2 regions of the Streptomyces sp. NBC_00236 genome follow, and region 2 is predicted to be linked to the other one. Evidence: predicted binding sites of a transcription regulator. Region 2 holds the regulator's gene; the other holds the start of a gene.
The links. Region 2 encodes HspR, which represses chaperone genes until heat shock. Its sites were predicted from a motif close to TTGAGNNNNNNNNNCTCAA; they were not measured.
Positions count from the first base shown of each region.

Region 1: the regulator HspR is predicted to act here: its motif matches at 6,349-6,367, upstream of lon (endopeptidase La).

Region 1 is NZ_CP108100.1:5,765,285-5,777,313, forward strand. Features, by position in the region: gene OG446_RS26140 (spermidine synthase) at 1-332, opposite strand, end outside; gene OG446_RS26145 (hypothetical protein) at 427-1,044, opposite strand; gene OG446_RS26150 (hypothetical protein) at 1,041-2,381, opposite strand; gene OG446_RS26155 (ABC transporter ATP-binding protein) at 2,378-3,154, opposite strand; gene OG446_RS26160 (hypothetical protein) at 3,165-4,037, opposite strand; gene OG446_RS26165 (RNA polymerase sigma factor) at 4,034-4,636, opposite strand; gene OG446_RS26170 (nucleotidyltransferase domain-containing protein) at 4,695-5,513, opposite strand; gene OG446_RS26175 (cysteine hydrolase family protein) at 5,510-6,103, opposite strand; gene lon (endopeptidase La) at 6,390-8,810, shown strand; gene OG446_RS26185 (polysaccharide deacetylase family protein) at 8,912-9,592, opposite strand; gene OG446_RS26190 (lysozyme) at 9,889-10,743, opposite strand; gene OG446_RS26195 (MarR family winged helix-turn-helix transcriptional regulator) at 10,968-11,465, shown strand; gene OG446_RS26200 (protein phosphatase 2C domain-containing protein) at 11,501-12,029, opposite strand, start outside.
Region 2 is NZ_CP108100.1:3,878,763-3,890,791, reverse strand. Features, by position in the region: gene grpE (nucleotide exchange factor GrpE) at 1-330, shown strand, start outside; gene dnaJ (molecular chaperone DnaJ) at 400-1,587, shown strand; gene OG446_RS17410 (heat shock protein transcriptional repressor HspR) at 1,589-2,035, shown strand; gene OG446_RS17405 (helix-turn-helix transcriptional regulator) at 2,064-3,101, opposite strand; gene OG446_RS17400 (helix-turn-helix transcriptional regulator) at 3,098-4,078, opposite strand; gene OG446_RS17395 (helix-turn-helix transcriptional regulator) at 4,268-5,278, opposite strand; gene OG446_RS17390 (hypothetical protein) at 5,362-5,619, shown strand; gene OG446_RS17385 ((2Fe-2S)-binding protein) at 5,621-5,941, shown strand; gene OG446_RS17380 (hypothetical protein) at 6,136-7,008, shown strand; gene OG446_RS17375 (pyridoxamine 5'-phosphate oxidase family protein) at 7,076-7,480, opposite strand; gene clpB (ATP-dependent chaperone ClpB) at 7,671-10,265, shown strand; gene OG446_RS17365 (YbjN domain-containing protein) at 10,406-10,969, shown strand; gene OG446_RS17360 (pyridoxal phosphate-dependent aminotransferase) at 11,027-12,029, opposite strand, start outside.

The DNA.
Region 1 (12,029 bases), 1.9 Mb from region 2:
CCCTCCCGGTGCCAGTCGACGATGGCCTGCTCCCGCTCGGCCACCGCGATCCGCCCCCACCTCGGTTCGGCGGCGGCCCGGGCGAGCGAGAACCCGACGCCCAGCCCGCCGATGAGCACCGCCGGGGCGGTCCGGCCCGCGGGCAGCGCGTCGAGCGCGGCGTCGACCAGCAGCCGCTCGGAGCGCCCGTCCGAGGTGTCCATCAGGAAGCACCCGTTCGCGATGATCTCGAAGTCGTCGCCCCGCCTGCGCAGGACGACCTCCCCGTACGGTCCCTCGCGGCGGTCCAGAGTGACGGGGGCGAGGGCGTCGGGGCCGAAGGTGAGGGGCATGGCGCTGGTCTCCGGTGGATGGTGGTCGCTGTTCCCGCCATCCTGTCGCCTGCCGCAGCGGCCGGGCCAGCGGTTTCCCCGAACGGGGGCGGGTTCAGCCGCGTTCGCGGCGCGGCCCGCGTACGGCGAACAGCACCGCCCCCGTCGCGTAGGCCACCGAGGCCACCACCCACGCCCCGGTCTGCGGCCCCGGCTGCATCAGCCAGGCCCACACGGAGGCCGCGCCGCCCGGAGTGCGGGGGGCCGCCAGGTACACCGCGCCGCCGTAGACGGTCATCGGCAGCCAGCTCAGCCGGGCGCCGATCAGGGCGGCGGAGGCGGCCGCCACCCCGGTGGCACCGAGCACGTTGCGGATCATGCCGGGGGCGCCGAACGACTCGGGATGCCCGGGGACGGCCAGCGCGAGGGCGGCGGCGGCCGGGACGGTGAGCGCGAGCAGATGCAGCAGCCGCCGGGGCCACCAGCGGCGCACGGCCGTGCGGTCGAGCTCGTCGGCGGGGGCGTACAGGCTGGTGCCGATGGCTGCCGACACCAGCAGTGGGGCGAGTACGAGGACGGGGACCCGGGCGCTGTGGTTGAAGTAGGTCCGGCTTACCAGCCAGTCGGCGGCCCAGGCGGCGACGAGCACGATGCAGGCCAGAGCGGCAACGGTACGGGGGACGGTTCGGGAGCGCAGATAGAGGACGGGAACGGTGCCGGGTACGCGGTTCACAGGGTCGGCACCTCGGACGGGACGCAGCTTTCGCGCGTAGCGAGGAAGCGGCCGAGCCAGGCCCGGCGCTCGGCGGCCGGCAGGGCTTCGAGGCGGCGCTGCTGCGGGGTCTTCTCCGCGTGGACAGCCAGGGCGCCGGGGCCGGCGAGCCAGCTCCTGACGGCGTCGTCGGTGTACACCACCCGTAGCGTGTCCGCGGACTCGGCGGATCGGCAATTCCGCGGCGGCACCACGCCGTAGGACACCTGCAGGGCGAAATCCTCCGCGTGCCGCAGCCGCCCGCGCACGACGTACCAGCCGATGTTCGGCGTGGGCACGCGGGCCTCACCGGAAGCGCGCGAGGGCTCCTGGTCCACATAGCGGGCCGGTGCGCCCGGCACTCCGTCCAGCCGCCCGAACAGTCCGGCCAGCGCTTGCGAGACCTGCGGCAGCACGGCCCGGCCGTACTCGGTCAGGCAGATTCGGGGGACACCGTCCGTGCAGACGCGTCGCGCGGCAGCCGGGTCGTGCCGCACCAGGTCCTCGCCGGTGTGCAGGAGGAGTGGTGCGACGGCGGCGGCCAGGGCGAGCGGTACGACGGCGAGGAGCCTGCGCCGAACCGCATGGGCGACCAGCGCGGCCACGGCGAGACCGCAGGTCCACGCCACCATGACCGGGGCGAACCACCACACGGGCAGCATTCCGTCGAGCATGTACTGCTCGGCGGGGTCGAGATACCGCCACGGCATTTCGGAGTAGAGCGGCACACCGAGGACGAGGTACAGCACCATGGCAAGGGCGGGCGGTGCCAGCCGCCACCGGCACCGCTGGCCGACGACGAACCCCACCAGGCCGACGGCCACCAGGAAGGCACTGTCCACCACGGCGAACGACGGGAACGGACTCCCGCCCGCGGCGTACGGCCAGGTGGCGAGCAGCGCGGCGGCCAGCGCGGCGAGATATCCGATGACCGCCCACAACGTGACCGGCAGGGCGGCCACCAGCACCCGCGCCGACCGGGCGCGCGGGGTGGAGCTCCAGAGCTCGTCGGTCGAACGCCGGTGGTCGCGGGCGCCCTGCCAGCAGGAGGCGGCAGCCACCAGCGGACCGGCGAGCAGCGTCGCGGTGGAATGGAGCAGCGCCTGGGTCTCACCCCAGCTCCCCTGCCACGTATCGGCCTTGGCCGCCATGGTGACGGCGAGGATGACCGCCGTACAGGCGCCGGTCCACGGGGCGATGCCACGGCGCAGTTCGGTGCGCAGCGCGAGGAGCGTCGAACGGTGAGCAGCGCGTGAACGGGTGGACGCGGGGCCGGGGGAGTGCTGTCGCTCGTCGGCGGGGGCATCGGTCGTCGTCATCGGACACCCGCCTTCGCACGGTGGGTGTGCAGGGCGGCGGTGTAGCCGCGCTCGATGGGGCTGCCGTCGAGCGCGTCCCCGTCGCCGCCCAGGGCCGCCAGTTCGGCCGTCGTTCCCCGGTACGCGATCCGGCCCGCCTCGACCAGCGTGACATCGGAGCAGGCCGTGGCCACGTCCTCGACCAGGTGCGTGGAGAGGATCACCGTGGCCCGGTCGCCGAGCTCCCGCATCAGGGTGCGGAACTCGACCCGCTGCTCCGGGTCCAGGCCCGCGGTCGGCTCGTCGAGCAGCAGCAGATCCGGTTCGTTGACGATCGCCTGGGCGATGCCGACGCGCCGCACCATACCGCCGGACAGGGTCTTCATCCGGGCGTCGATCCGGTCCGTCAGGCCCACCCGTTCCACGGCCCGTTCCACGGCGCCCGCGATCAGGGCGCCGTCCATCTCCTTGAGCCATGCCACATAGGCGACGAACTCGCGGACCGTGAAGCCCGGGTAGTAGCCGAACTCCTGCGGCAGATAGCCCAGCCGGCGCCGGACCGCCGCGCGGCTGCGGTGATCCGCCTCCGCGCCCACCTCGCTGCCCAGCAGTTCGATCCGCCCGGAGGTGGGCGCGGCGGCCGTGGAGACCACTCTGATCAGCGACGTCTTGCCCGCCCCGTTGGGCCCGAGGAGTCCGTGCACACCTGGGGTGAAGTCCAGGTCCACGCCGTCCAGGGCAGTCGTCCGGCGGTGCCGGACCGTCAGCCCGGTGACCTTGACGGTGCTGCTCATGCGATCACGCTCATGACTTCTCCAGATGGTCGAATGATCGGCGGCGCAGGGCCAGCAGCCCGGCGCAGAGCACGGCCGCCGCCGCCCAGCAGCTCTGCGCGGCGGCACCCGCGAGGTACCGGGTGGCCGGCTCGGCCGCGTCGAGGATCCGCGACGGTGACGTACCGAAGGCCGGCAGCAGGACGGCGGCGGCCCAGCATGCGGCCACGGACGAGGCACCCGTGCGGCAGCCGACGTACGAGCCGAGCGTCAGCGCCCCGAGCGTCATGGCGAGCCCGGGCAGCAGCCAGGCCACCGCCCCCGGTCCGCCCGCGGACGAGGGCAGCGCCGCCCCGGCGAGCGTGAGCACCGGGACGGCCACCGCGAGTACCGCAGCGGTCCTGACCAGCAGCAGGCGGAGCCCGCCGCCCGGGGTCGTGGTGACGATCTCGTGCATCGGGTCGGCGGAACGCCCGTACGAGACGCCGACCCCGGCCAGCGGCAGTACCGGCGCGACGACGAGGAGCAGCGGGCGGACCGCGCCGCCGAGTCCGCCGACGTACGCCAGGGCGAGCGCCCCGAGCGCCACGAGCAGCAGCGCTCCCGCCCACGCCCCCCGGAGCGCGGGGCCGGCGGCCCACAGGATCCGCCCGAGCCGGGAGGCGGGCCCCGGCAACCGCAGGGCTTCCCGCGCCGGTTCCCTCTCCGCGGCCGCGAGCACCGCGCTGCGGACCTCCGCCAGCAGCGGTGCCGCGGCCCCCCGGCCGCGTACCGCCGCCGACACCCGGTCCGCGCAGCGCGAGCACGACTCGACGTGCTTCTCCAGCGACCACGCGTCGGTCTCGGCCGCGGCCCCCTCCGCGTACCGTCCGGCCAGTTCGTCTCCCACGTGCCAGGCAGTCATGCCGTGCCTCCCAGCGGTCCGTTCTCCACGACCAGCAGCTCCAGCGCGGCCCGCAGTTCGCGCCGGGCCCGCGACGCACGGGTCTTGACCGTCCCCTCCGGTATGCCGAGCAGCCGGGCTGCCTCCCGGGTCGTCAGCCCGTCGATGACCGTCGCCCGCAGGACCTCCCGGAGTTCCGGCGATATCCGGTCGAGCGCGGCGCCCACGTCGCCGTACTCCAGACCGGCCAGGACCCGGTCCTCGGCGGACGGCACGGCGGCCGCCCACTGCGCACCGTCGGCGTGCTCGGCCTTGGCCACGCGTTCCGTCCTGGCCCGGCTCCGCTGCGCGTCGACCAGCCGGCGGGCGGCGATCACCCAGAGCCAGCCGCCGGCCTCGGCACCGCGGTGCGAACCGGCGGAGCGCCAGGCCGTGACGAAGGTGTCCTGCAGTACCTCCCGCACGGTCTCGGCGTCCGCGCACCGGCGCTTCAGCCGGGCCAGCAGCCAGCCGGAGTGCCGGTCGTAGAGCGCGGCCAGGGCGGCCGTGTCCCCCTGCGCGACGGCACGCAGCAGCGCCTCGTCGTTCCGGTCGTCCCCTGCGGGGTGCACGTGGCTCACACTTCCTCTATCGGAGCCGGGAGCCCGGGCGGTTCACGTACCGCGCGTCCGGATGCGGTCAGGGGCGTGGCGCCTTCTCGCCGTGCACCGCGATGTGCTCGGCCGCCAGCCAGGGCGCGAGGTCGTCGACGAGCAGGGACAGGACGGCCGGGTCGGCGCTCGGGGTGCGGCCCGTCCGCGCGGCCAGCCGCATCTGTTCGGCCCGTTCGGGAAGGTGCGGGTGGTAGCGGGCGAACAGCTCGGCCGACTCGGCCAGGTCGCTGGTCCAGCCGCCCCACTGCGGCATGACCAGGGTGAAGCCGGTACGGACGATCCGGCGGGCGACTCCCCGGCTCAGGGTGCGTCGCGCGGCGTCCGTGGTGGCCTCGGCGGCCCGCTCGCGCCAGCGCGGGAGCGCCAGGCACAGGTCTCCGTTGGTCTCGCGGGCGAGCAGCGAGGTCGGCCGGTAGCGCGGCAGCCGGGCGGCGAGGTCGTCGCCGAGCAGCGGAGTGCACAGGCATGCGACGAAGAAGCCCATGTCGTGGCGTTCGAGTGGGCTGAGCAGCGTGTCCGCGCCGAAGAGCAGGATGCCGACGCCGTCGATCCCGTCGAACGCCGCGTCCAGGGCGGTCTCGACGGCATCGGCGTCGGCGCGGTCCGGCCCGGTGGGCTCCTCGCGCAGGGCGAGCAGCAGGTCCAGGTCGGAGACCCCGGGCGTGGCCGTGCCGCGCGGGATGCTGCCGTAGACGTAGGCGCTGTCCAGCCGGGCGGGACCGAAGACCTCGGTGACACGGGAACGGGCCGCGGCCACGACCGGCGCGAACGCGGGCCGCACCCGGCCGAGCGAGCCCTCCCGGGCGATCGTGCCGTCCCGGTTCAGTCCCCGCTCCTCGTTCATGACGACATTCTGCCGAGCGGCCGCGGCGCCGCGAACGTCACCTCCGCGGCCCGCGCCGTGACATGGGCGTCCCCACTGATCGCCCAGGCCGCGACGCGTGAGACCACGGCCGCCGGGACCGCCTCGCTGATTCCGGGGGCGGCCGGGATGTCCTGCGTGGCGTGTGCGTCGTGGGGGAGGACGACCCGGTAGCCCAGCGCCAGCGCCGTGCGGGCCGTGGCCTGGACGCACATCTCCGACATCACGCCGCAGACCGCGACCGCCCCGACGCCCGCCGCGCTCAGGACGGAGCCCAGCGACGTCCCCGCGAAGCCGTCGTCCCGCGTCTTGCGGATCACGGACTCCGTGGGGCCCGTCCGGACCGGCAGGTGGAGCGCCCAGCCGGGGGTGTGCGGCTCGTCGCCCGAGCCGGGGGCGCCGTCGTTCTGCAGATGCACGACGAGCGCGCCGCTCCGGCGTGCGCGGGCGATCAGGTCCGCCGTCCGCTCCAGCAGTCCGGCCGCACCGGGCACGGCCCTGCCCCCGGTCACCCCGGCCTTCTGGACGTCCACGACGAGCAGGGCCTGGCACGGGGGAGCGGTATCGGTCATGGGGCCATCGTGTCCGGCGGCGACTTCGTGTTCCACGGGATTTCGCGCGGCCTCGGGATTTCGCGCGGCCCCGGGACGTTGCGCGGCCCCGGGATGTCGAGTGGCACCGGGACGTCGAGCGCCCCGGTCCGCGGGCGGAGGGACTAAGGCGCCCGGGCCCGGCGTTGGACCAGGGCAGGACGCGGCAGTCGCACGTGATCGCTCACAGCGAACACGCCCCGGGAACATTGAGCGGCTCACAAGCATTGAGTCCACATAGCTCAACTTGAGTGCCGAAGGGGAGATCATGGCTACTGAGTCCAACGCCGTCACACCGCTGACCCTGCCCGTGCTGCCGCTCGATGACGAAGTCGTGCTGCCCGGGATGGTGGTGCCTCTGGACCTGTCCGACAGCGAGGTGCGTGCCGCCGTGGAGGCCGCGCAGGCCGCAGCCCGTGAGGGCGGCGGCAAGCCCGAGGTGCTGCTCGTTCCGCGCATCGACGGGACCTACACCGGGATCGGTGTCATCGGGACCGTCGAGCAGGTCGGACGGCTCTCGGACGGCGACCCGGGTGCCCTCATCCGTGGTCGCGGACGCGTACGGATCGGGGCCGGGACCAGCGGGCCCGGTGCCGCGCTCTGGGTGGAGGGGACCCGGGTCGACGGCACCGTCCCCGAACCCCTCCCCGGAGCCGTCGCCGAACTGGTCAAGGAGTACAAGGCCCTCGCCACCAGCTGGCTGAAGACGCGCGGCGCCTGGCAGGTCGTGGACCGGGTCCAGCAGATCGAGGACGTCTCCGCCCTCGCCGACAACTCCGGATACTCCCCCTTCCTGACCACCACCCAGAAGGTGCAGCTCCTGGAGACCGCCGACCCGGTCGCCCGGCTGAAGCTCGCCATCCAGTGGCTCGGCGAACACCTCGCCGAGCAGGACGTCGCCGAGTCCATCGCCAAGGACGTCCAGGAGGGCGTCGACAAGCAGCAGCGCGAGTTCCTGCTGCGGCGCCAGCTCGACGCCGTACGCAAGGAGCTCTCCGAACTCAACGGGGACCCGGAGGACGAGTCCGACGACTACCGGGCACGCGTCGAGGCCGCCGACCTTCCCGAGCACGTCCGCGAGGCCGCGCTCAAGGAGGTCGACAAGCTGGAGCGTGCCTCGGACCAGAGCCCCGAGGGCTCCTGGATCAGGACCTGGCTCGACACCGTCCTGGAACTGCCGTGGAGCGAGCGGACCGAGGACGCCTACGACATCAAGGGCGCCCGGGAGATCCTCGACGCCGAACACGCGGGCCTGCAGGACGTGAAGGAGCGCATCACCGAGTACCTCGCGGTGCGCAAGCGCCGTGCCGACCGTGGTCTGGGTGTGGTCGGCGGCCGGCGCGGCGGTGCGGTGCTGGCCCTGGTCGGGCCGCCCGGGGTCGGGAAGACCTCGCTCGGCGAGTCCGTGGCGCACGCCATGGGGCGCAAGTTCGTCCGCGTCGCCCTCGGTGGTGTCCGGGACGAGGCGGAGATCCGGGGCCACCGCCGTACGTACGTCGGCGCGCTGCCCGGCCGCATCGTCCGCGCCATCAAGGAGGCCGGCTCGATGAACCCGGTGGTCCTGCTCGACGAGATCGACAAGGTCGGCTCCGACTTCCGGGGCGACCCGGCGGCGGCGCTCCTCGAAGTGCTCGACCCGGCCCAGAACCACACCTTCCGCGACCACTACCTGGAGGTCGAACTCGACCTCAGCGATGTCGTCTTCCTGGCCACGGCGAATGTGCTCGAAGCCATTCCGGAGGCGCTGCTCGACCGGATGGAGCTGGTCAGGCTCGACGGCTACACCGAGGACGAGAAGGTCGTCATCGCCCGCGACCACCTGCTCCCGCGCCAGCTGGAGCGGGCCGGTCTGGAGAAGGACGAGGTCGCCCTCGACGAGTCGGCGCTGCGGAAGCTGGCCGGCGAGTACACGAGGGAGGCCGGGGTCCGGAACCTGGAGCGGGCCGTCGCCCGGCTGCTGCGCAAGGTCGCGGCCCAGCACGAGCTCGGCGACCGGGAGCTGCCGTTCACGGTGACCGACCAGGAGCTGCGCGGGCTCATCGGCCGGCCGCACCACGTCCCCGAGTCCGCCCAGGACCCGGCGGAGCGCCGTACCGCGGTGCCGGGCGTGGCCACCGGGCTCGCGGTGACCGGGGCCGGGGGTGACGTGCTCTTCGTGGAGGCGTCGCTCGCCGACCCGGAGACCGGGGCGTCCGGACTGACCCTCACCGGTCAGCTCGGCGACGTCATGAAGGAGTCCGCGCAGATCGCGCTGAGCTTCCTGCGCTCGCACGGCGCGGAGCTGGAACTGCCGGTCGCCGACCTCAAGGACCGGGGCGTGCACATCCACTTCCCGGCGGGCGCGGTCCCCAAGGACGGCCCGAGCGCCGGCATCACCCTGACGACCGCGCTGGCCTCGCTGCTCTCCGGACGGCTGGTCCGTACGGATGTGGCGATGACCGGTGAGGTGTCGCTGACCGGACGCGTCCTGCCGATCGGCGGCCTGAAGCAGAAGCTGCTCGCCGCCCACCGCGCGGGCATCACCACCGTGGTGATCCCGCAGCGCAACGAGGCCGACCTGGACGACGTCCCCGCCGAGGTGCTGGACACGCTGGAGGTCCACCCGGTCACGGACGTCCGCCAGGTCCTGGAGATCGCCCTCGCCCCGGCCTCGGCCCCGGCGGAGCGGAGGATCCCGGCCGCGGCGTAGGTGTCACGGCGTGACGGGCGTGGCACCACGGACACGGCCGGTACGGGCGGCCCGTCTCCCCCTCGCGGGGAGGCGGGCCGTTCCGCGTGAGCGGCGGTGGCTCAGGGGCGGTAGATGGTGCCCGGGACCGGCTCGGCCGGGGCCATCAGTTCAGGGACGGTGACGAAGGTGTAGCCGCGCTTCTTCAGTTCCTCGATGATGCCGGGCACCGCGGGCACCGTGCCCTTGTAGATGTCGTGCAGCAGGATGATGCCGTCCTTGGTCGCCTGGTCGAGGATCCGCTTCTTGATGAGCGCGGAGTCCGTCGTCGAGTAGTCCTTGGCGGTGGCGTTCCACAGGATCTGGGAGAGCCCGAGGTCCTTGCTGATCCCGGAGACCGTGTCGTCGGTGCGGCCCTGCGGCGGACGCATCAGCCGGGGCTTCTTGCCGGTGATGGCCTCGATCGCGTCCTGCGTCTTCTTCAGCTCGGCGCGTATCTCCGCGGGCTTCTTGTCCGTCAGGATCTCGTGCGACCAGGTGTGGTTGGCGACCTCGTGGCCCTCCGCCTCGATCCGGCGGACGGTCTCGGGGTGCTTCTTCACATGGTTCTTGCCCAGCAGGAAGAACGTCGCGTGGACCTTCTCCTTCTTGAGGATGTCCAGCAGGTGGGGGGTGTCCTCGGCCGGCCCCGCGTCGAAGGTCAGGGCTATGCACTTCGCCTTGCGGCAGTCGACCGGCCCGAACGAGCCCTTCGCGTCCGATCCGGCGTCACCGCGGGCGGATCCGGGGGCCGTGGTCTCCATCGAACAGCCGCTCAGCGTCAGCGTGAGCGCCGTCACAAGAGCGACGGCCAACCCCGTACCGATCGACTTCGTCCTACTGGGCAAGGCGGGTCACTCCCTCATTGCTTACGTCGCACTTATGTGCGGACTGCAACGACTATACATAGCGCGTATACATGCGGTGTATAGGGGGTCGGGTGTGAGGGCACGAGGCCGGTGGAGGGCCTTCATGCCTGGTCGGAGACGTGCGTGCGAACGGAGCGGAGCCCGGTGACGGGGTGCGTCACCGGGCTCCGTGGAGAAGAGGCGCGGGGTGGCTAGCCGTTGGCCAGCGCCTGTACGCGGTCGAGGGCGCCGTTGAAGTGGTTGTGGTCGCCGACCGTCGGGCCGGACGAGGTGTACTGCCACATCGTGTAGAAACCCCAGCCGGCCGGGAGCGTTCCGACCGTGGTGTTGTAACGGGCCACCCAGAGCGGGTTGGTGGCACCGAAGGCGGCGCTGTTGCCCGTGCAGGACTGCCACCAGCTCGTCGCGGTGTAGATGACCGCGTCACGCCCGGTGCGCGCCTTGTAGGTGTTCACGAAGTCGCGGATCCAGGAGACCATCCCGGCCGCGGTCTTGCCGTAGCACTGCGCGCCGTACGGGTTCCACTCGATGTCGAGCACGCCGGGCAGTGTCTTGCCGTCCCTGGACCAGCCGCCGCCGTGGTCCACGAAGTAGTTGGCCTGGGTGGCGCCGCTCGTGGTGTCCGGGGTGGCGAAGTGGTACGCGCCGCGGATCATCCCCACGTTGTACGAGCCGTTGTACTGCTGCGCGAAGTACGGGTTCGTGTAGTACGTGCCCTCGGTGGCCTTGGTGTAGGCCCACTTCACACCACTGTTCCAGAGCGTCGACCAGGCGACGTTGCCCTGGTGGCTGCTCACGTCCACGCCTTCGGTCTGGGCGGCGAGGGTGGTGGCCGAGCCGCCCAGGTTGCCCTGGCCGTCGTGGGCGATGACGCCCATGCCCATCGTGGCCGTGCCCCGGGCGGGCTTCGCGGCGCCGCCGGCGGTGGGGGACGCGCCGGCGGCGCCGGGCAGGGCGATGAGGAGGGAGAGAGCTGCGAGCAGAGTTCCCGCCGCGGCGAAGCGCGAGCGACGGGCGGTCGTGGAGCCGGATCTGTGCACGGGCATTGCGTGCCTCCGAGGCCTCAGTGGGGGGATCTACTGATCCGGGGCACGGCGGACGCACCCCTTGCGGCATGCCATGGTGTGAACATGCCATGCATGACGCTACGCACGTAGACCCGGGTGGCGGAAGAGGGCCTGGGCGGTGCCGTTGGTCTACTCCTGCGAAATACTGGTGGAGCTGCGGCGATGACCGGCGGCGAAAGAAACTTTCAGTGGCGGGAAAGCTCATGAGGGGTGTTGACGTGCACGGGAGCGAACGCGGGAGTGAACCCGGCGCAACCGGGGGAAGTGGTGTGGACCACGAGTTCCTCGCCCTGGAGCTGGAGTTGGCGGTCTTCCTGCGCCGTGCCCGGGCCAACTCCGGTGAAATGGCGCGCGAGGTGCACCCCGAACTGGAGGCGGCGGCCTACGGACTCTTCGTACGCCTGGAATCGGCCGGCCGTCAGCGGGCCACCGACCTCGCCTCCTACTTCGGCGTCGGCAAAGCCACGATGAGCCGTCAACTGCGCGCCCTGGAGGACCTCGGCCTGGTGGCCCGCGAGCCCGACCCGGCCGATGGGCGGGCCTTCCTCGTCCACCTCACAGACGAGGGCCTGGCCCGTTTCCGCAGCGTCCGGGACGCGCGCCGCGACCGCTATGTGCGCAAGCTCGCCGACTGGGACCGCACCGAGGTGGCGGAGCTGGCCCGGCTGCTGCACCAGTTGAACGCCCGCGCCGAGAGCTGAGGAGGGCCATCCCGCTCGGCGTCGCGCGGGATGGTTCAGAGCTGCGCGTAGACCGCCGTCGCGTCGTCGTGGCGCTTGCTCCGCCGCAGGTGCGTACGGTCCGTGTCCGCTTCCTCCAGGGCCCGGACCCGGTCGATCAGCCCCTGGGGACCCTCCTTGTGGAGCACTCCCAGGCAGGCCGCCCAGTCGCCCTCGCCGAACATCTCCGTCCAGCGGCTCGCCCCGTCCGTCATCGCGGCAACCGCCCGCACCTCGGCGCGCGGCGTCCGGCCGGTGACCGCGCGGTCCGCGACGGCCGGGTCGGCGGCGGCGGTGAAGAAGCCGCCCTCCTTGTTCCGCAGCGCGTCGGCGGCCGCCTCGGAGGCGAGCGACCCCGGCGGCAGCCGGTCGAGCCGGTCGTCCAGCACGGCGCGGACGGCGCCGCCCGGCGACTCGAACAGCAGCACCGAGTCGGACAGCACCAGGTGTTCGATCACCGCCTCGTCCCAACGCACCATCACGACCGTTGCCTGCGGCGTCCGTACGTGAGAAAGGTCACACAGGGAACGGTGCGTGTCGGCGGTG
Region 2 (12,029 bases):
CGGGCCCGTGAGCACGGTGAGCTCGTGGGCGGGTTCAAGTCGGTGGCCGAATCGCTGGAGACGGTCGTCGCCAAGCTCGGACTGCAGCAGTTCGGCAAGGAGGGCGAGCCCTTCGACCCGACGATCCACGAGGCCCTGATGCACTCGTACGCGCCGGACGTCACGGAGACGACCTGCGTGGCGATCCTGCAGCCCGGGTACCGGATCGGCGAGCGCACCATCCGCCCCGCGCGGGTGGCGGTGGCCGAACCCCAGCCGGGGGCGACCCCCGCGGCTGCGAAGGAAGAGAAGGCAGACGACGAGGAGAGCGGTGGCGGCGAGGAGGTCTGACATCCCGTCCGACCACCTGGCAGCACACCACCCGGCCACCCGGCCGGGCGTCCGGAAGGAGGGACGTCGATGAGTACGAAGGACTTCGTCGAGAAGGACTACTACAAGGTTCTCGGCGTCCCGAAGGACGCCACCGACGCCGAGATCAAGAAGGCGTACCGGAAGCTCGCCCGCGAGTTCCACCCGGACGCCAACAAGGGCAATGACAAGGCGGAGGAGCGCTTCAAGGAGATCTCCGAGGCGAACGACGTCCTCGGTGACACCAAGAAGCGCAAGGAGTACGACGAGGCACGCGCCCTCTTCGGCAACGGTGGCTTCCGCGCCGGGCCCGGCGGCGCCCAGGGCAACTTCAACTTCGACCTGGGGGACCTCTTCGGAGGTGCCCCGGGCGGGGGCCAGCAGGGCGGCGCCGGCGGTTTCGGCGGCGGTGGCCTGGGAGATGTCTTCGGCGGTCTCTTCAACCGGGGCGGCACCACCGGCACCCGGGTGCAGCCGCGCCGCGGCCAGGACATCGAGTCCGAGGTGACGCTCAGCTTCACCGAGGCGGTCGACGGGGCCACGGTCCCGTTGCGGATGTCCAGCCAGGCTCCCTGCAAGGCGTGCTCCGGCACCGGCGACAAGAACGGCACCCCCAGGGTCTGCCCGACCTGCGTCGGCACCGGCCAGGTCTCGCGCGGCAGCGGCGGCGGGTTCTCGCTCACCGATCCCTGCGTGGACTGCAAGGGCCGGGGTCTCATCGCCCAGGACCCCTGCGAGGTCTGCAAGGGCAGCGGCCGGGCGAAGTCGTCCCGCACCATGCAGGTCAGGATCCCGGCGGGCGTCCTCGACGGCCAGCGGATCCGGCTGCGCGGCAAGGGAGCCCCGGGCGAGCGCGGCGGACCGGCCGGCGACCTCTACGTCGTCGTCCACGTCGACGCCCACCCGGTCTTCGGCCGCAAGGGCGACAACCTCACGGTCACCGTGCCCGTCACGTTCACGGAGGCGGCGCTCGGCGGCGAGGTGAAGGTCCCCACGCTCGGCGGACCGCCGGTCACCCTGAAGCTTCCGGCCGGTACGCCGGGCGGGCGTACCATGCGGGCCCGGGGCAAGGGCGCGGTCCGCAAGGACGGCACCCGCGGCGACCTGCTGGTCACCGTCGAGGTGGCGGTCCCCACGGACCTGGGCACCGACGCCCGGGACGCGCTGGAGGCCTACCGGAAGGCGACCGCGGACCAGGACCCGCGGGCGGAGCTGTTCCAGGCAGCGAAGGGAGCTTGAGGTGGACGGCCGACGACGCAATCCGTACGAACTCACCGATGAATCCCCGGTGTACGTGATCTCGATCGCGGCCCAGCTCTCGGGCCTGCATCCGCAGACGCTGCGCCAGTACGACCGCCTCGGCCTCGTCTCGCCCGACCGCACGGCCGGACGCGGACGGCGCTACTCGGCCCGCGACATCGAGCTGCTGCGCACCGTGCAGCAGTTGTCGCAGGACGAGGGCATCAATCTGGCCGGCATCAAGCGCATCATCGAACTGGAGAATCAGGTCGCGGCGCTCCAGCAGCGCGTCGCCGAGCTCTCGGCGGCCGTGGACGGGGCGGCGGTGGCCATGCAGCAGCGCGAGGCCCAGGTGCACGCGTCGTACCGGCGCGACCTGGTCCCGTATCAGGATGTGCAGCAGACCAGTGCGTTGGTGGTCTGGCGGCCGAAGCGGCCGAAGGACTGAGCAGGACCCTTCCCGAGCACGGAGCCCGTCACCCCGGAACGTCGGGGGTGGCGGGCTCTTCTGCTGTGCGCGGCGCCGGGGGCCCTTTCGCCGTACGCGGAGCTGCGGGCTCGGCGATGCCGGAGCGGACGAGGAGCGCGCCGAGGTGGGTGCGGCTGGTGGCGCCGAGGGTCTGCATGAGTTTGGCGATGTGGGCGCGGCAGGTGCGGACGCTGATGCCGAGTTTGTGGGCGACGGTCTCGTCCACGTGCCCTTCGGCGAGGAGGCGGGCGACGCTGTGCTGGACGGCTGTGAGCGCTGTCCCGGGCAGGGCGGTGGGGAGCTGCTGGGTGAAGGGGGTGGCCTGGGCCCAGAGCGTTTCGTACGTCTGGGCGAGGAAGGTGACCAGCGCGGGATGGCGGATCTCCAGGGCGACGCTGCGGTCGGGTTCGGCGGGGACGTAGGCGACCGTGCGGTCGAAGATCATGAGGACTTCGATGGCCTGTTCCATGGTGCGGACCTGGAGGAGGCTGCTCGGCAGCTGTCCCACGTACGCCTTGAGAGCCGGGCTGTAGCGCGCGGAATGCTGGTAGATGTGCCGCACCCGAACGCCCCGTTCAACCGTGGGCAGCGTGCCTGACAGGGCCAGTTGGAGATCTTCCGGTGTCCGGGTGCTGCCGGGCTGAAGCGTGAGGATCTCTTCGCGCACGTCTCGCGCGGATTCGTTGATGGACGCCTGGACTGTCGAGCGTCCCTTGAGCACGGTGATGGCGAGGTGAGGCACGTCGTGTCCGAAGGAGACCAGCGGTGCCAGCGCCTTGGCCAGGCGGTCGGAGGCCCGCACCTGATCCAGGAGCCCCTGTGCGATGGGGTGCAGCAGGTGAGCGAGGGCCGCCGTCGGCGGTACGGGGCGCAGGAAACGGCTGTCGAGCGGATCGGGTACGAGGAGCGCGTTGTCGCTGAGACAGGGCAGCGGGGTGGCCGCGGACCGGGAGACGCGCCCGACGGCCAATGCCTCGGAGTACAGGCTCATCGCCGCGTCGCACACCGCGTGGTCACTGTGCACGTGCAGCGGCCTCGTCGTCATGGCGCAGGGCTTTCGGCAAGGCCGGACTGGGCCAGGAGGGCGCCCAGTTGGGTGCGGCTGGTGGCGTTGAAGGTCTGCATGAGCTTGGCGATGTGGGCGCGGCAGGTGCGGACGCTGATGCCGAGCTTGCGGGCCACCACCTGATCGATGTGGCCTTCGATGAGGAGGCGCGCGATGCTGAGCTGGACCGCGGTGACGGTGGCGCTCGGAGGGGCCGGCTGCAGCGGTTCGGTGAGTGGGGTGGCCTGGGCCCACAGGACCTCGTAGACCTGGATCAGGTAGCGGACGAGCGCGGGGTGACGGATCTCCAGGGCCACGTCGCGCGTGGGGTTGGCGGGGATGAAGGCCACGGTGCGGTCGAAGATGAAGAGCCGCTCGACGGTCTGCTCGATGGTGCGGACCTGGATGTGACCGGGGGGCACCTCGTCCAGATAGGTCTTGATCGTCGGGCTGTAGCGCGCGGGGTGCTGGTAGATGTGGCGGAGGGTGGCGCCGCGGTCGACCGTGGACAACGCACGTGCCAACGCCTTCTTGAGTTGTTCCGCCGGGCGGCTGCTCCCCGGCTGCAGGGTGAGGATTTCTTCCTGTGCACCATCCAGGGCGCTCTGAATGGCGGCCTCGATCAGCGGGATGCCTTCGAGGACGGTGATGGAGAGGTTGGGGTCCGCGCTGGGGACAGAAGCCAGGGGAGCCAGGGAATCCGCGAGCGAGGCGGAGAGCCTGATGCGCTCGTGAATCTCCCGTATGACGGGCTGCAGCAGGTGGGCGAGGGCCGCGGACGGCGGCACCGGCCGGATCCAGTCGTCGTCCTGGGGGTCGGGGTGCACGAGCGCCAACTCGAGCAAGCACGGTGCGGGCTGCAGCGCGGTCCGGGGTATTCGTCCTGTGCGGAGCGCTTCGGTGTAGATCGTGACTGCTGCGTCGCACAGTTGGCGGTCCGCGTGCGCGTGGACCGGTGTGTCCTCATCCCTGCCCATTCCTGACCCCCCACTTTCGGCAGTGCAGCAAGATGACGGTGGTGGAAGCGTAGTCCTCGGGCCAGTGTGGACCTGTCGGGGGAGCCGGGAACTCCCCCGGCTGATCAAAGGGCGCGGCCTCGCTTCTCCCCCGTTGCGTGGCTGCGCCCCCCCGGCCCGGGGGTGGGGATCTTTTGGGGCCGTACCCGGTCAGGAGTCCTGTTCGAGGATTCCTGACCGGGCTATCAGGTAGCCGAGTTGGGCGCGGCTGGTGCTGCCCAGCACAGCGGACAGCTTGGCGACGTGAGCCCGGCAGGTGCGGACGTTCATGCCGAGCCGGCGGGCTATCGAATCATCCACATGGCCCTCGACGAGAAGCTGGGCGATGGAGCGCTGGACACCGCTGATGCCCTTGGGCGCCGGGTTGTACGGCAGTGCACCAAGCAGGGGTGATGCACGATTCCAGAGCTGCTCGAAGACTGTGATCAAGTACTCGACCAGTCCGGGATGGCGTAGTTCCAGGGCTATCTGGTCGTCGTTGCTGGCAGGAATGAAGGCTACGGTCCGGTCGAAGACGATCAGGCGCGCGATGAGTTCTTCGAGCGTGCGGATCTCCACCTTGCCCTCGGCCATGCGTTCCGCATAGGCGAGAGTGCCCTGGCTGTGCCGGACGGTGTGCTGGTACAGGGTGCGCATACCGACCCCTCGGTCGACCACCAGCAGTCCGCGCTCCAGGCCTTCTCGCAGGCGGTCCTCGCCACGGTCTCCTCCTGGCTGGACGGTGAGGACCTCCGTGCGGCATTCAGCGGTGGCCAGGTCCAGTGCGGCGTTGATGCGATGCTTCCCCTCCAGCACGGTGATGGCGTGAGTGATGGGCGGATCCTGTGCGCTGATGTCCATGAACGGTTCGAATGACTCGGCCAGTTCGAGGGACCGGCGTCGGCGTTCCTGGATTTCGCGCTCGATGGGGTGGAGCCGCTGCGCGAGTGCGGCGGACGGCGGAAGGGGGCGCAGCCAGTCGGGGTCGTCAGGATCCGGATGCAGAAGGGCGAAGTCCATCAAGCAGGGTGCTGGAGCCACTTCGGCTCGGGATATGCGGCCTGAACGCAGCGCGCTGGCGTAGAGGTGTGCTCCCTCGGCGCACAGTTCGGTGATCCCGTGACGATGTGTCTCTTCTGCCTCGTTTGTTGCCATATCTACACCCCCCAGGTTCCTGAACATGCAGGAACATGATGCATCGACTCGGTGGTGTTCGTGTGCCCAGGTGAGACATCGTCTTAGGTGCGGGGGAGAAGAATCCACAAGTGAGGACGAAGCCGACTATGTATAAGCGAATGCTTCGCTCGGCGCTTGCCGTCTCATTCGTCGCGGCAATGGGCTTTGCCGTCCTGGCGAGCAGCGATGAGATCAGCTGGAGTGCCGAGGCGGCTGCCGGGCCCGGTGAGATCAGCTGGAGCATCGAGGCTGCGAGCTCACCCGGTGAGATCAGCTGGTTCGCTCAGGCGCCTGAGGCGGCCGGTGAGATCAGTTGGGTTTCCGTCTCCGACCGCGTGGGCGCCTGACATGACTACGCCGCCGGACGACCGGACCTTCCGGCGCGAGATGGCAACCGCCTATCGCTCAGGGTGGCATTTCATCGACCTCGTCACGGCACTCCCCCACCGTGGTGATTCGTTGATGGTCACTCTGTTCGGTGACCCGGTCGTCGTCGCCCGTGAGGACGACGGTGAACTCCGCGCCTACCGGTGCCTCCGCAAGCCCCGCGGAGCGCCGCAGCCCGTGCGCTGTGCCATTCGGTACGACATGATCTTTGTGAACCTCGCTCAGCGTGACCACCAGCTGTTCGAGCCCGAAACCATCTCCGCCACCCCCCGCAGTGCCTGAGCGATCCCCCGTCGTTCCACGTCGCTCAGACACTCCCCCACACAACGGCGCCACCGTGACCTGAACACGGTGGCGCCGTTGTGCTTCTCCCGGAGACATTCCGGTCGGAGCGGCACAGAAGGTGTCGAAATTCGCCTCTGTGTGGGTGGGGACACGGTCCTCCATGCTCCGCCCTTCCACCACAAGGGTCATTCATGAGCGGACACAAGGTCGACAAACAGCCCGGCCGGCGCGGAGGTGACGGCGATGCCGTCTACCTCGACAAGACGTTGCTCCACCGCGAGGTGGAGGTCTCCTTCGACGACTCGGTGAACGGGAGGGCTTTCCTGGCGGTGTGGCTGAGGGCCGCCGGCGTGGCGTTCGGCGTGTTTCTCCCCTTCGGCTTCGCCGGGCTCATCACCCTGGCCGGCGATCCGCGGAGCGGCCTCGGGATCATGGGCATCGGCCTGCAGATCGCCGTGATCGCCTTCGTCGCCGTCTTCCTCGCGTCGAGGATCACCGAGCCGGTCGGGGAGTGGCGGGTCCTGCTGGCCGGCCGGGGGACGCACGCCGAATCCGCGTACGCCGAGATCGCGAGGGTCGTGCGGGAGCGCCGGCTGCCGGTGGTGCCGGTGTTCCGCCGTATCCGCACCGCGGGCGAGCACCCCCGGGTGACCCACCGGATGGTGCTCCAGGACGGGAGTTACGTCGCGTACCTCTCGGTGTTCGCCTACGGCACCAGCCTCTACCTCGGCTGGGTGATGTGGCGCAACCGGCGCGGCACCGAACTCGTCGGGCAGTTCGTCTCCGACTTCGTCCGGGGCTTCGGCGGTACCGACATGGAGAGGGTCATGATGCGGACCGAGCCGCCGCGCGCCCTGCTGGAGGCGCTGCACGCCGCCGCCCGGGAAGGGATGGACGCCGCCGTCGACGGCCGCACGGTCGCCGTCGGACCGGTCTTCCCGCACGGGCTCCCGCAGATCGAGGAGGAGGCCGCGGCTTCCCTCCCGGTCCAGGCGCAGGCGCCCGCGCCCATGGCGCCGCCGCCCGTGCCGCCGCGCCGGCCCTGGGCGGGGGGCGGCAGCTGACGGCGGGCGCGGGGCCGGCGGGCGCACGGCGTCACCCGCGGCCGAGTGCCCGCCGGAGTGGAGGCGGTCACCCGTGGCCGAGCGCCCGGTCCAGGGTGATCTCGATGACGACGCGGTCCGGGTTGGGCGAGGGTGTGCGCTCGTAGCGCTCCGTGTGGCGGCGTACCGCGTCGTCGACCCTGTCCTGCTCCGTACGCACCCTGGCGACGCCCTCCAGGGTCGCCCAGCGGGCCCGGTGCACCTGGCAGGCCGCGACGCGGGCGCCGTCCGGGCCCGCGGCCAGGATGTTGGCGACCTTGCGGCTGTTCTTGTTGGTGATGATGCGGGCGAGGCCGGCCTCGGGGTCGTACGTCACGCACACCGGGACCACGTGCGGGGTGCCGTCCGGGCGGGGTGTCGTGAGGGTGCACAGATGGGACTCGCGCCAGAAGGCGAGGTACTCCGGGGCGGGATTGCGTACGTCGACTGCCATGGCGCCAGCGTAGGCAGTCGCGGGACCGGCTGCGGTGGCGGGCAGGGGGAGCGGCCGGTTCACTCGGAACGGACGGCCGGAACGGAGACGGGGCCCGTTTTTGCCTTGAGTGGAATAGACTCAACTTTGTGCACGTTGATCGTGTCAGTAGTGAGGACGGACCAGTCACCGCAAGGAGGAGAGAGCGCACGTGGACGCCGAGCTGACCAACAGGAGCAGGGACGCCATCAACGCGGCCACCAGCAGGGCCGTGAAGGACGGGCATCCCGATCTGACCCCGGGGCATCTGCTGCTCGCGTTGCTCGAGGGCGAGGACAACGAGAATCTCGTCGACCTGCTGGCCGCCGTCGAGGCCGACCAGGTCGCCATCCGTACCGAGACCGAGCGGCTCCTGGGCGCGCAGCCCAGCGTGACCGGGTCGACCGTCGCGCCGCCGCAGCCCAACCGCGAACTGCTCGCCGTCATCTCCGACGCCGCCCAGCGGGCGAAGGAACTCGGCGACGACTACATCTCCACCGAGCACCTGCTCATCGGCATCGCGGCGAAGGGCGGCCGTGCCGGTGAGATCCTCGACGGGCAGGGCGCCAGCGCGAAGAGGCTGCTGGACGCATTCGAGAAGAGCAGGGGAGGGCGCCGGGTGAGCACACCCGACCCGGAGGGCCAGTACAAGGCCCTGGAGAAATTCGGTACGGACTTCACCGCGGCCGCGCGCGAGGGCAAGCTCGATCCGGTCATCGGGCGCGACCAGGAGATCCGCCGCGTCGTCCAGGTGCTCTCACGCCGCACCAAGAACAACCCGGTGCTCATCGGTGAGCCCGGCGTCGGCAAGACCGCCGTCGTCGAAGGACTCGCGCAGCGCATCGTCAAGGGCGACGTCCCCGAATCCCTGAAGAACAAGCGGCTCGTCTCGCTGGACCTGGGTGCCATGGTCGCGGGCGCGAAGTACCGCGGCGAGTTCGAGGAGCGCCTGAAGACCGTCCTCTCCGAGATCAAGGAGAGCGACGGCCAGATCATCACGTTCATCGACGAGCTGCACACCGTCGTCGGCGCGGGCGCCGGAGGCGACTCCGCCATGGACGCGGGCAACATGCTCAAGCCCATGCTGGCCCGCGGTGAGCTGCGGATGGTCGGCGCCACCACGCTCGACGAGTACCGCGAGCGGATCGAGAAGGACCCCGCCCTGGAGCGCCGCTTCCAGCAGGTGCTCGTGGCCGAGCCCTCGGTCGAGGACACCATCGCGATCCTGCGCGGGCTCAAGGGCCGCTACGAGGCCCACCACAAGGTGCAGATCGCGGACGCCTCCCTGGTCGCCGCCGCCACGCTCTCCGACCGCTACATCACCTCCCGCTTCCTCCCCGACAAGGCCATCGACCTCGTCGACGAGGCGGCCTCCCGGCTGCGCATGGAGATCGACTCCTCGCCCGTCGAGATCGACGAACTCCAGCGCGCCGTCGACCGGTTGCACATGGAGGAGCTCGCCCTCAAGAACGAGAGCGACCCCGCGTCCAAGCAGCGGCTGGAGAAGCTGCGCCGCGACCTCGCCGACAAGGAGGAGGAGCTGCGCGGTCTCAACGCCCGGTGGGAGAAGGAGAAGCAGGGCCTCAACCGCGTCGGTGAGCTCAAGGAACGCCTCGACGAACTGCACGGCCAGGCCGAACGGGCCCAGCGCGACGGCGACTTCGACACCGCGTCGAAGCTGCTGTACGGGGAGATCCCGGGCCTGGAGCGGGAGCTGGCCGAGGCGGCCGAGGCCGAGCAGGAGGCCGCGAAGGAGCCCAAGGAGACCCTGGTCAAGGACGAGGTCGGACCCGACGACATCGCCGATGTCGTAGGGGCCTGGACCGGCATCCCGGCCGGCCGGCTGCTGGAGGGCGAGACCCAGAAGCTGCTGCGCATGGAGCAGGAGCTGGGCCGCCGCCTCATCGGGCAGACCGAGGCCGTGCAGGCCGTCTCGGACGCGGTACGCCGCACCCGGGCCGGTATCGCCGACCCCGACCGGCCCACCGGATCGTTCCTCTTCCTCGGCCCGACCGGCGTCGGCAAGACCGAGCTGGCGAAGGCCCTCGCCGACTTCCTCTTCGACGACGAGCGGGCCATGGTCCGCATCGACATGAGCGAGTACGGCGAGAAGCACAGTGTGGCCCGGCTGGTCGGCGCCCCGCCCGGGTACGTCGGCTACGAGGAGGGCGGCCAGCTCACGGAGGCGGTCCGCCGCCGCCCGTACAGCGTCGTCCTGCTGGACGAGGTGGAGAAGGCGCATCCCGAGGTCTTCGACATCCTGCTCCAGGTCCTCGACGACGGCCGGCTCACCGACGGACAGGGCCGGACGGTGGATTTCCGCAACACCATCCTGATCCTGACGTCCAACCTCGGCAGCCAGTACCTGGTCGATCCGCTGACCAAGCCCGAGGAGAAGAAGAAGCAGGTCCTGGACGTCGTCCGGGCGTCCTTCAAGCCGGAGTTCCTCAACCGGCTCGACGACCTGGTGGTCTTCTCCGCCCTGTCCGGTGACGAGCTCGCGCACATCGCGGGGCTCCAGATCGACCGCCTCGCCAAGCGGCTGGCGGACCGGAGGCTCACCCTCGACGTCACCCCGGCCGCCCTGGCCTGGCTGGCCGAGGAGGGCAACGACCCGGCCTACGGTGCCCGGCCGCTGCGCCGCCTCATCCAGACGGCGATCGGCGACCGGCTCGCGAAGAAGATCATCGCGGGCGAGATCACGGACGGCGACACGGTCCGCGTCGACCGGGAAGGTGACGGTCTGACCGTCGGCGCGGCGGCCTGACCGGAGCGCATGTGGCGTAACGGCGGCCCCGGTCCCCACCGGCTGGATATCAGCTTGTGGCGGATCGGGGCCGTCCGGGCTTGCCATGCCCCGCCCGGCATGGGAGAGGATGGCAGCCAACCGCACGAAGGGAAATTACGGTGAGCATCGATCCGTCCTCGATTCCTAACTTCGGGGGCCAGCCCGAACCGCAGGCGGCAGGACCGGAGGGCCCCGTCGTCCCTGACCAGGACCTCGTCAAGCAGCTCCTGGAGCAGATGGAGCTGAAGTACGTCATCGACGACGAGGGCGACCTCGCGGCGCCGTGGGAAGACTTCCGCACGTACTTCATGTTCCGTGGCGAGGGCGAGCAGCAGGTCTTCTCGGTCCGTACGTTCTACGACCGCCCGCACGACACGGACCAGCGCCCGGTCCTCCTCGACGCGATCGACGACTGGAACCGCCGCACCCTGTGGCCCAAGGTCTACACGCACACCCACGAGCCCGAGGAGGGCTCCGAGGACACCGGCACCTCGGTCCGGCTGATCGGTGAGGCGCAGATGCTCATCGGCACCGGCGTCTCCCTGGAGCACTTCGTCTCCTCGACGGTCAGCTGGGTGCGCGCCTCCATCGAGTTCGACAAGTGGCTGCTGGAGCGCCTCGGCCTGGCACCGGCCGACGAGAAGCCGGCCGAGGGCACGGAGCAGGCCGCTCCGGAGGCCTGAGCCACCGCACACGACGACGAGGCCCGGCGCGCTCCGCGCCGGGCCTCGTCGTGGGTCTCAGCGCAGGCCCTTGAGCCGGGAGACGGCCTCCTCCAGTACCTCCGTACGCTTGCAGAACGCGAAGCGCACGAAGGGTGCGCCCTGCTCCCGGTGGTCGTAGAAGACCGCGTTCGGAACGGCCACGACCCCGCACCGCTCCGGAAGCGAGCGGCAGAACGCGAAGCCGTCGCCGCTGCTGTCGAGCGGGCGGATGTCCGTGGTGACGAAGTACGTGCCCGCCGGCCGGTAGACCTCGAACCCGGCCTCGGCGAGCCCGCCGCTCAGCAGGTCGCGCTTGGCCCGCAGATCCGCGCGCAGTGCGTCGAAGTAGCCGTCGGGCAGGCTCAGCGCCTCGGCGACCGCGTACTGGAACGGGCCTGCGGAGACATAGGTCAGGAACTGCTTCGCCGAGCGCACCGCGGACACCAGCTCCGGGCTCGCGGTGATCCAGCCGACCTTCCAGCCGGTGAAGGAGAACGTCTTGCCGGCCGAGCTGATGGTGACCGTCCGCTCGCGCATCCCCGGGAAGCCGGCGAGCGGCAGGTGCTCGCCCTCGAAGACCAGGTGCTCGTAGACCTCGTCCGTGACGACGAGGAGATCGCGTTCGCACGCCAGCTCGGCGATCGCGCCGAGTTCCTCGCGGGTCAGGACGGTGCCGGTGGGGTTGTGCGGGGTGTTGAGCAGCAGCAGCCGGGTGCGGGGGGTGAGCGCCGCGCGCAGTTCGTCGAGGTCCAGCCGGTAGGTACCGGAGGACGGCTCGGGGTGCAGGGTCACCGGGACGCGGGTGGCGCCCGCCATGGCGATGCAGGCGGCGTACGAGTCGTAGTACGGCTCCAGGGCGACGACCTCGTCCCCCGGCTCCAGGAGCGCCAGCAGCGTGGCCGCGATGGCCTCGGTGGCGCCCGCGGTGACGAGGACCTCGGTGTCGGGGTCGTACGTCAGGGCGTAGCGGCGCTGCTGGTGGGACGTGATCGCGGTACGCAGCTCGGGGACGCCCGGCCCCGGCGGGTACTGGTTGCCG